Linked DNA regions of Azospirillum brasilense. The protein of the gene in region 1 interacts with the protein of each later gene in a pairwise test. Links are inferred from orthologs where the notes say so. Each region holds a gene or a part of one and is shown in the gene's direction. Other genes may lie near its edges.

Region 1 (4,869 bases):
GGCCATGCCGAAGGTGGCGCGCAGGCCCGCACCGCCGGCACCGACGACGACGACGTCATAGGAATGATCGATAATATCGTAGGCGGCCATGGCTCGTCAGGCTCCGAACGAAATCTTGAGGACGGCGATGACGCAGGCGGCACCCAGCACGAAGCACAGGGCTTTCACGGCCAGGATGCTCAGGATCTTCGCCATCTCGTTGTGCACGTAGTCCTCGATCACCACCTGCAGCCCGGCCTGGGCGTGGTGGAAGGTGACCACGGCGGTCAGCACCATCATCAGCGCCGAGAAGGGCGACTCCAGCCACGCGACGAAGGCCGCATGGTCGGCGCCCAGATGGCGGATCACGCCGAAGACGAACCAGATGGTCAGCGGAACCAGGGCGATGGCGGTGACGCGCTGGTGCCACCAATGCTCGGTACCGTGCTTGGCGGAACCCAAGCCGCGCGCGATCTGCAGCGGCGAGCGGAGGGTCTTGCTGTTGGACGCCATGTCTTCTCTCCTCACCACACGGCCAAGCCGATGATCCAGGTCAGCACGGTCAGCACGGCCGCCGCACCGATGACGATCTGGTTGCCGCGGTCGGCCTCGCTCAGCTCGAACGCCTTGCCGGCGTCCCACACCAGATGCCGGATGCCGTTGCACAGGTGATAGTAGAGCGCCAGCGACCAGCCGAACATCAGCAGCAGCCCGATGAAGGAGCCGATGAAGTGCTGCGCGCGCTCGTAGGCGGCGGGGCTGGTGGCGGCGGCGACCAGCCACCAAGTCAGCAGAAGGGTGCCCACGGCCAGCCCCACGCCCGTGATGCGGTGCGTGATGGACAGGAGCGCGGTCCTGGGGAGTTTGTAGACCTGCAGATGCGGAGAGAGCGGCCGACCGCTGCCGTTTGCCATTGCGTCGTCCTCAGTTCGGCGACCGGTCGCGGCAAGGAGGGCTGTTGCCGCGACGGCGGGTGATGCGAGACCGAAAGTTTTAAGCCCTGCTGTGTTTGGCGATTGAATTACGCCTCTACCGCACACGAGTCAACGGCAGGGACTTGGCCGTGGCCAAAATGGCGCACCGCGGGAAGTGCCTGAAAACTAACGGGCTTTGCTGCAGCTGGTATTACCAGGGCCGAAACCCGGTTTCGCCGTTCAGCCTATTACTTGTCGAAGCGGCGAACATTCTCCACCATCATCGAATACATCTGGGTAATCAGCTCCGCCGGACGCAGCCGGCCGAAGGGAATGTTCTCCTTGGCCCACTCCACCAGCCCCTCGGGCGGGCGGACCGGAGCGACCTCGTAGCCGGCCTTCTTCAGCGCGTTCATCACCGAACGCGCCTGCTTGGTGTAGTCCTCGTTGAAGAAGGACTTGTCCGCGTCCTTGATCGCCTTGGCAATGATGTCTTCGAGCGGAGTGGCCATGCCCCGGTGTGCCGGTCGCGGTCGTTCGTGATGGGGCGGACACGGTGTCACAACGCGGGCGCTGTTGCAATTCCATTGGGAACCGCATACCTCAAGCCCTCTTCGCACCGCATATCACAGGGATTAACCGCCATGGGCTACACAGTCGCGGTCGTCGGCGCCACCGGCAACGTCGGCCGGGAAATGCTGAACACCCTCGCCGACCGCCGCTTCCCGGCCGACGCGGTGATCGCCCTGGCCGCCGACAGCGCGGTGGGCAAGGAAGTGTCCTTCGGCGAGGACGCGGTGCTGAAGGTCGAGGACGTCGGCCGCTTCGACTTCAAGGGCGTGGACATCGCTCTGTTCGCCGCGGACGCCAAGGTTTCGGCGGCTCATGCGCCGCGCGCCGCGGCGGCGGGCGCCGTGGTGATCGACGCCAGCCCGCAGTTCCGCATGGACCCCGACGTCCCGCTGGTCGTTCCGGAGGTCAACGCCGACGCGCTCGCCGGTTACGCGAGGAAGAACATCGTCGCCAGCCCCGGCGGCGCGGCCATCCTGTTGGCCATGGCGCTGAAGCCCCTGCACGAGCAGGTCACGGTGAGCCGCGTCGTCGTCTCCACCTACCAAGCGGCCTCGGACGCCGGCAAGGAGGGGATGGACGAGCTGTTCAGCCAGACCCGCGCCATCTACGTGAACGACCCGGTGCAGAAGTCCGTCTTCTCCAAGCAGATCGCCTTCAACGTCATCCCGCACATCGGCCCCTTCATGGAGGACGGCGCGACGCGGGACGAGTGGGCGATGAACGTCGAGACGAAGAAGATCCTCGACCCCAAGATCAAGGTGAGCGCGACCTGCGTCCGTGTCCCCGTCTTCATCGGCCATTCCGCCGCGATCACCATCGAGTGCGTCGAGCCGGTGACCGCCGAGGAGGCCCGCCGCATCCTGCGCAAGGCGCCGGGCATGCAGGTGATCGACCAGCAGGAGAACGACGGCTACATCACCCCGGTCGAGATCGCCGGCGACGACCCGGTCTTCGTCAGCCGCCTCCGCGAGGACTACACGGTGGACAACGGCCTGTCCTTCTGGGCGTCCACCGACAACCTGCGCAAGGGCGCCGCGCTCAACGCCGTGCAGATCGCCGAGCTGCTGGTGAAGGAGTATCTCGACGCGTGATCCCGATCCGTTCCTCCCGCCCGGACGACGCCCCGGCGCTCTTTGCCGTCTGGCTCGCCGCGGTGCGCAGCACGCACGACTTCCTGAGCGAGGAGGACATCGGCTTCTACGCCGACCTCGTGCGCGACCAGTATCTTCCGTCGGCGGCGCTCATGGTCGCGGTGGACGGCGACGACCGGCCGGTCGGCTTCCTGGGCATGAGCGGGTGCCGGATCGACACGCTGTTCGTCGATCCGGCGTGGCACGGCCAGGGGATCGGCCGTGCCCTGGTCGCTTACGCGTTGGACAGCGGGCAGGGACTGACGGTCGACGTGAACGAGCAGAACAGCGCCGCACGGGCTTTCTATCGGCGCCTCGGCTTCCGGGAAATCGGGCGCTCCGCGCTGGACGACAGCGGCCGCCCGTTCCCCTTGCTGCATCTCGCCCTCGATAGCTCCGGCCAAGGCGGCCCGACCGGAGCCTGAAGGCTTACTTGACGAACAGCCGATACAGCGCAGAGTGGTCCAGCCCGCCGTCGCCCTGCTCGGCCAGCAGCTCGAACAGCTCCAGGCTGAGGCCCAGCGCGGGAAGCTGGATTCCGGACTCCTCCGCCAGTTCCTCCGCCTGTTTCAGGTCCTTGATCTGGGTGACCACGCGGCCGCCCGGCGTGAAGTCGTCGGAGACCATGCGCTGGCCGTGCAGCTCCAGGATGCGCGACTCGGCGAAGCCGCCGCGGATGGCGTCGCGGACCTTGCCCGGCTCCACCCCCGCCGCCTTGGCCAGCGCCAGCGCCTCGGCCACCGCGCCGATGCTCAGCGCCACGATCACCTGATTGGCCATCTTGGCGACCTGCCCGGCCCCGCTGTCACCGACATGGGTGATGCGCTGGCCCATCGCCTGGAACAGCGGCAAGGCGCGGGCGAAGGCCTCCTCCGTGCCGCCGGCCATGATGGTCAGGGTGCCGGCCTCCGCCGCCACCGTGCCGCCGGACACCGGGGCGTCCACCCAGTCGGCGCCCCTGGCGCGGACGGCCTCGGCCAGCTTGCGGGTCGCCCCGACCGCCGTGGTGCCCATGTCAATGACGAGATGGCCGGGCCGCAGCGCGTCGATCAGGGATGCTGCCACCGCCTCCACCGCCACGGTGTCCGACAGCATCAGCACGATGGCGTCGGCGCGGGCGGCGACCTCGGCGGGTCCGGCGGCGGGGCTCATGCCCTCGCCGGCCAGTTCCTCGACCGGGCCGGGGCTGCGGCTGCTGATCACCAGGGCCGCACCGGCCTTCGCCAGATTGCGGGCCATCGGCCGGCCCATCAGGCCCAGCCCGATGAAGCCGACCGTACGGTCCTTGAGGTCTGCCATGTCCCTGGCCGCCATGTCCCCGGCCGTCACAGGCGGGTGTGGCGCGCCCGCGCGCCGCGTTCGATGGCGGCGGCGCACAGCCGGTCCACGCCCAGCTTGTGCCGGATCAGCTCCAGCATCCGCAGTTCCTCCTGCGAGGCCGACGGATCCGCCGCGGCGATGTCGCAGGCGAGCGCATAGGCGGTCTCGGACAGCTTGGACGGAATGGCCTCCTTGACGATCTGGAGCGTCGTCTCCAGCCCGTCGGCGTCGGCCAGCAGGCCGGAGCATTCGCGGGTCACATCGGTCAGCCGGTCGATATCGAAATCCTTGAAGATCGGCAGGTAGCGGACGTTTTCGCCGATGGCCTCAAGCTCCGCGTCCGTCATGTCGCCGTCGCACGCCGACACCAGCACCATGACGTAGATGAGCGCGCTGTGATGGTTGATCATCGAAACTCCTGCGGAAAAAGGGCCCCGCCCAATCTTGCCCGCCCCCCGCGCGCCGTCAAGGGAGGGAGCGCCGTCAAGGGAGCTATGCCCGCGACGGACGGGTGGGTCCCTCGACAGGGGACGGGTTGCCCCTTAAGGTCGGGTCCCATGTCGGTGGTCTTCAACGTGGCGCTCCCGGTCTTCGCCATCATCCTGGCGGGCGTCCTTTCCGGTAAGGCGAAGCTGCTCGGTCCCGCCTCGTCGGAGGCGCTGAACAAGTTCGTCTACTGGATGGCCCTGCCGCCGGTGCTGTTCCTCGGCACCGCGAAGCGCTCGCTGTCGGAGATCTTCAACGGCCCCTTCATCGGCGCCTTTCTCGGCTCGATGCTGGCGGTCTACGCGCTGGGCGCCCTGCTGGGCTGGCTGATCCACCGGGAGCGCACGCAGATCCAGTGCATGCAGGGGCTGAACGCCTGCTTCTCCAACACCGGCTACATGGGCATCCCGCTGTTCCTGGCGGCCTTCGGCCCGGACCGTCTGGCCCCGGCCATCCTCGCCACCGTC
Region 2 (4,702 bases), 840 kb from region 1 along the record:
GTCAAGCTGCCCGGCGGCAAGACCATCGTGGTGGACGCCAAGACGCCGCTGGAGGGCTATCTCGACGGGGTGCAGGCCGCCGACGACGGCGCCCGCCGCGACGGGTTGTCGCGCCACGCCCGCCACGTGCGCGAGCATATGAAGCAGCTCGGCACCAAGGCCTATTGGGACCAGTTCGCGGATTCCCCGGAATTCGTCGTGCTGTTCCTGCCCGGCGAGAACTTCTTCTCCGCGGCTCTGGAGCATGACCCGGCGCTGATCGAGGCGGGCATCGACCACCGCGTGATCCTCGCCACCCCGACGACGCTGATCGCGCTGCTGCGCGCCGTCGCCTATGGCTGGCGGCAGGAGCGGCTGACCGACAGCGCCCGCGAGATCAGCGCCTTGGGCGCCGAGCTTTACAAGCGCCTGCACGACCTGGGCGGCCACATGGAGCGGTTGGGCGGGCAGCTCGAAAAGGCCGTGGGCAGCTACAATGGGGCGGTCGGCAGCCTGGAGTCCCGCGTCCTGGTCACCGCCCGCCGTTTCCGGGACCTGCACGCCACCCCGGACAGCGCCGAGGAGATCCCCCTGCTGGAACCGCTGGACCACGCCCCGCGCCCGCTCCAAGCGCCGGAGCTTCGCGCGGCCGAGCTGCGAGCGGCAGCCAGGGCTTAGGACCGAAGTCTGCAACCCAGATTTGCCCGTCTTGTTTCGCCTTGCAAAGGAGGGGAGCGGTCCCAATTTCCCTCCTGTCATTCTGCTTCGGACTGCCGGCCTGCTACGCCTTCGGGTGCCCAGATCGTCGCTATGCCTGGACACAGTCTGATGCGCCGCACCGGCCGATGCGGCGCCTTTCATACTAATCGGAGAGCAATCATGCCCGTCGGTACCGTCAAGTGGTTCAACAGCACCAAGGGTTATGGCTTCATTCAGCCGGACAACGGTGGTGCGGACGTTTTCGTCCACATCTCCGCGGTTGAGCGCGCGGGTCTGCGCAGCCTGAACGAAGGCCAGAAGGTGTCCTACGAGGAGCAGCGCGATCCGAAGCGCGGCAAGACCTCGGCGGAGAACCTGAAGGCCGTCTGAGCCACGTCTCACGGCACGGCATCGGAGGGGGCACCGGGAAACCGGTGCCCTTTTCCGTTGCGCGCTTTTCCTCTACAAGCACCCCCCTGACGTTCGGAGTTTCCCCCCATGGCCAAGACCAAGAAGAAGCAGCCGGTAGACAGCGCCTACGTGCTGTTCGACGTTCTGTACGAAGACGGCGCCCGCACCTCCAACCGCAAGGTTCCCGGCACGCTGGTCGGCGGCCTGGACGGCGACGAGCCGGCCCGCGGCTTCATCGAGGAGCAGGACCGCAAGATCGCCGAGATGTCCGGCAATCCCCGCGGCCCCATCAAGTCGATCACCCGCTCGCCCCTCTGAGGCGCGGCCGTCCCGATGGGATCGGCGGGTCGCCGCGGGTTGTGCCTTGCGCCTTCCTTGACCTCGTGGCCCGCCCCCCATATTTTGACGGATTGTCGCACCTCCACGCACCGTTGCTGAGTTCCCATGGCCGTTCTCGATATCCTCGTCGCCCCGCACCCCGTCCTGAAGCAGAAGGCGAAGCCCGTCGAAAAGGTCGACGCCCGCATCGCCAAGCTGATGGACGACATGGTCGAGACCATGTACGCCGCGAAGGGCATCGGCCTCGCCGCGCCGCAGATCGGCATCCTGGAGCGGGTGATCGTCGTGGACGTGCACGACAAGGACGAGAAGCCGAACCCTATCCGCCTCGCCAACCCGGAAATCGTCTGGAAATCGGACGAGACGTCGGTGTGCGAGGAGGGATGCCTGTCGGTGCCCGACCAGTACGCCGAGGTCACCCGCCCCTCCTCGGTCCGCGTCCGTTACCTGGACGAGACCAACGAGATGCGCGAGATCGAAGCCGACGGCATGCTGGCGACCTGCATCCAGCACGAGATCGACCATCTGAACGGCGTGCTGTTCGTCGACTACCTGTCGATGCTGAAGCGCAACATGATCCTGCGCAAAGTCCAGAAGATGCAGCGCGCCTAACCTTCTGACGTTGGACGACTCTTCATGACGCCGCTCCGCCTCGTTTTCATGGGCACGCCGGATTTCGCCGTGCCCAGCCTGCGCGCCCTGGCCGATGCCGGGCACGAGGTGGTCTGCGTCTACAGCCAGCCGCCCCGCCCCGCTGGGCGCGGGCAGCAGGTCCAGAAATCCCCGGTCCACCGCTTCGCCGAGGAGCACGGCATCCCCGTGCGCACGCCCAAGTCGCTGCGCAACGCCGAGGCCCAGGCGGAGTTCGCCGAGTTGAAGGCCGACGCCGCGGTGGTCGCCGCCTACGGTCTGATCCTGCCGCAGCCGATCCTCGACGCGCCGCGGCTGGGCTGCCTGAACGTGCACGGCTCCCTGCTGCCGCGCTGGCGCGGCGCCGCCCCGATCCAGCGTTCGATCCTGGCCGGCGACGCCGAGACCGGCATCACCATCATGCAGATGGACATCGGGCTCGACACCGGAGCCATGCTGCTGAAGGACGCGGTGCCGATCACCGCCGGGACCACCGCCAGCAGCCTGCACGACGCGCTGGCCGAGATGGGCGCCCGCCTGATCGTGGAGGCGCTCGGCGGCCTCGCCGAAGGCCGCCTGACCGCAGAGCCGCAGCCGGAGGCCGGCGTGACCTACGCCGCCAAGCTGACGCGCGAGGATGGCCGGCTCGACTGGACGCGCGACGCCGCCTATGTGGAGCGGCAGGTCCGCGCCCTCACCCCCTGGCCCGGCTGCTGGTTCGACGCCCCGACGCCGACGGGCGGGGTGGAGCGGATCAAGGTGCTGAAGGCGGAGCCCGCGCCCGCCCCGACGCCTGATGCCCGCAAGGCGGCGCCCGGCACGCTGCTGGACGACCGCCTGACCATCGCCTGCTCCGACGGCGCCGTACGCCTCACCCTGGTGCAGCGGCCCGGCAAGGCCCCGGTGGATGGCGCCGCCCTCCTGCGCGGCTTCGCCCTTCCCGTCGGCACCCGTCTCGGCGACGCCGCATGCAGCGCTGGAAACTGACCCTCGAATATGACGGCCGGCCCTTCGTCGGCTGGCAGCGGCAGGACAACGGCCCCTCCGTCCAGCAGACGCTGGAGGAGGCGATCGAGCGCCTGTCGGGCGAGACCGTGCGCGTCCACACCTCCGGACGGACGGACGCCGGGGTGCACGCGCTGGGGCAGGTCTGCCATTTCGATCTGGAAAAGCCCTTCACCGGGCTGAAGCTGCGCGACGCGCTGAACTTCCACCTGAGGCCCGCCCCCGTGGCCGTCCTGCTGGCCGAGGCGGTGCCGGAGGAGTTCCACGCCCGCATGACCTGCCTGGGGCGCAGCTACGTCTTCCGCATCGTCAACCGCCGCGCCCCGCTGGCCCTGGAGACGGGCCGCGCCTGGCACGTCATGCGCCCTCTGGACGCCGAGGCGATGCACGCGGCCGCGCAGGTCCTGGTCGGCCGGCACGACTTCACCAGCTTCCGCGCCGCGCTCTGCCAGGCCAACTCCCCGGTCAAGACGCTGGAGCGGCTGGCCGTCGAGCGGGTCGGCGACGAGGTCCGGGTGCACGCCGCCGCCCGCTCCTTCCTGCACCATCAGGTGCGCAACATGGTGGGCACGCTGGAGCTGGTCGGGGCCGGCAAGTGGAGCGCCGACGACCTGCGCCGCGCGCTGGAGGCCCGCAACCGCTCCGCCGCCGGGCCGACCGCCCCGCCGGATGGGCTGTATTTCGTCGGCGCCCGCTACTGACACTCCCAAGGCGGCGTCTGGCGCTCGTTGCCAATTGCCGATAGACTCTCAGGCGAAGCACAACCGGCCGGGTTTCCGTCGCCGTGCACCGTCATCCGCCGCGCCTGCTCCCACCGTTCCTGCTGCTCATCGCCGCCCTGCTGCTGACCGGCTGCGGTGTGGACGGCGATCAGGCCGCGCTGTGCGGCAAGTTGATCCCCGCCTTCGACTCCGGACCCGTCACCATCCTGGACACGCAAGCGCTGGGCGGCGACGAGCCGGCCTTGCGCCTGACTTACCGCTCGGGCAACGGCGGCGCGGAGACCGGCACCCACTGGATCGCCTGCCGCTTCGGCGGACGCTTCTTCGACTCGCGCCGGCACGAGCTGGTGGCGGTGGCGACCGACCGCATGGGGCGGCTGCGGCCCATGCAACTCATCATGCTGCGCATCTGGGCCGGCCTGCCCGCCGCCCGCCTAGGCCTGCCGCCCGAGTCGAGCAGACCGGAGCCGGGGCCGCGGACGGACTGGGCGCCGCTGCTCTTCTTCCTGCAACAGCTCATCAACGCGGCCACGGTGGCCTGCGTCTACGGGCTGCTGGCGCTGGGCTACACGCTGGTTTACGGCATCCTGGGGCAGATCAACCTCGCCATGGGCGAACTGACCATGATCGGTGCCATGCTGACCGCCATGGGGGCGGCGGCTCTGGGCATGGCCGGGCTGGGCAGCCTGCCGCTGGCGGTGCTGGGAGTCTTCGCCACGGTGATGGCCTTCACCGCCGTCCAGGGCTGGACCATGGACCGGCTGGTGTTCCGCCGCCTGCGCCGCACCCACAACCACACGCCGCTGATCGCCGCCGTCGGCCTGTCCATCGCCTATCAGGAGGGGATGCGGCTTCTGCACGGCGCCCGCGACTGGTGGCCCGCCCAGTTCCTGGCCGACCGGCACGAGCTGCTCAGC

What was found. Proteins that work in one complex are often made in the same cells at the same time.
Region 2: the proteins of H1Q64_RS06835 (region 1) and def interact in binary tests that used the Escherichia coli proteins (3 or more experiments, as listed by UniProt). The link is inferred for Azospirillum brasilense from one-to-one orthologs.

The regions. Positions count from the first base shown.
Region 1 is NZ_CP059449.1:1,437,011-1,441,879, reverse strand. What follows is about bases 607-3,547. They hold H1Q64_RS06835 (aspartate-semialdehyde dehydrogenase), read left to right. Parts: upstream 607-1,537; coding sequence 1,538-2,557; downstream 2,558-3,547. Other genes in these bases: H1Q64_RS06825 (NAD(P)-dependent oxidoreductase), read right to left, coding at 3,026-3,547; H1Q64_RS06830 (acetyltransferase), read left to right, coding at 2,554-3,021; H1Q64_RS06840 (hypothetical protein), read right to left, coding at 1,142-1,405; sdhC (succinate dehydrogenase, cytochrome b556 subunit), read right to left, coding at 607-893. Outside these bases: sdhA (succinate dehydrogenase flavoprotein subunit), read right to left, coding at 1-90; sdhD (succinate dehydrogenase, hydrophobic membrane anchor protein), read right to left, coding at 97-492; more of sdhC, read right to left, coding at 504-606; more of H1Q64_RS06825, read right to left, coding at 3,548-3,895; H1Q64_RS06820 (tellurite resistance TerB family protein), read right to left, coding at 3,922-4,326; H1Q64_RS06815 (AEC family transporter), read left to right, coding at 4,474-4,869.
Region 2 is NZ_CP059449.1:601,519-606,220, forward strand. The notes cover bases 513-3,286. They hold def (peptide deformylase), read left to right. Parts: upstream 513-1,533; coding sequence 1,534-2,040; downstream 2,041-3,286. Other genes in these bases: rmuC (DNA recombination protein RmuC), read left to right, coding at 513-657; H1Q64_RS02835 (cold-shock protein), read left to right, coding at 859-1,068; H1Q64_RS02840 (hypothetical protein), read left to right, coding at 1,177-1,407; fmt (methionyl-tRNA formyltransferase), read left to right, coding at 2,065-3,045; truA (tRNA pseudouridine(38-40) synthase TruA), read left to right, coding at 3,027-3,286. Also shown: more of rmuC, read left to right, coding at 1-512; more of truA, read left to right, coding at 3,287-3,764; H1Q64_RS02860 (branched-chain amino acid ABC transporter permease), read left to right, coding at 3,848-4,702. UniProt on the Escherichia coli protein: Removes the formyl group from the N-terminal Met of newly synthesized proteins. Requires at least a dipeptide for an efficient rate of reaction. N-terminal L-methionine is a prerequisite for activity but the enzyme has broad specificity at other positions.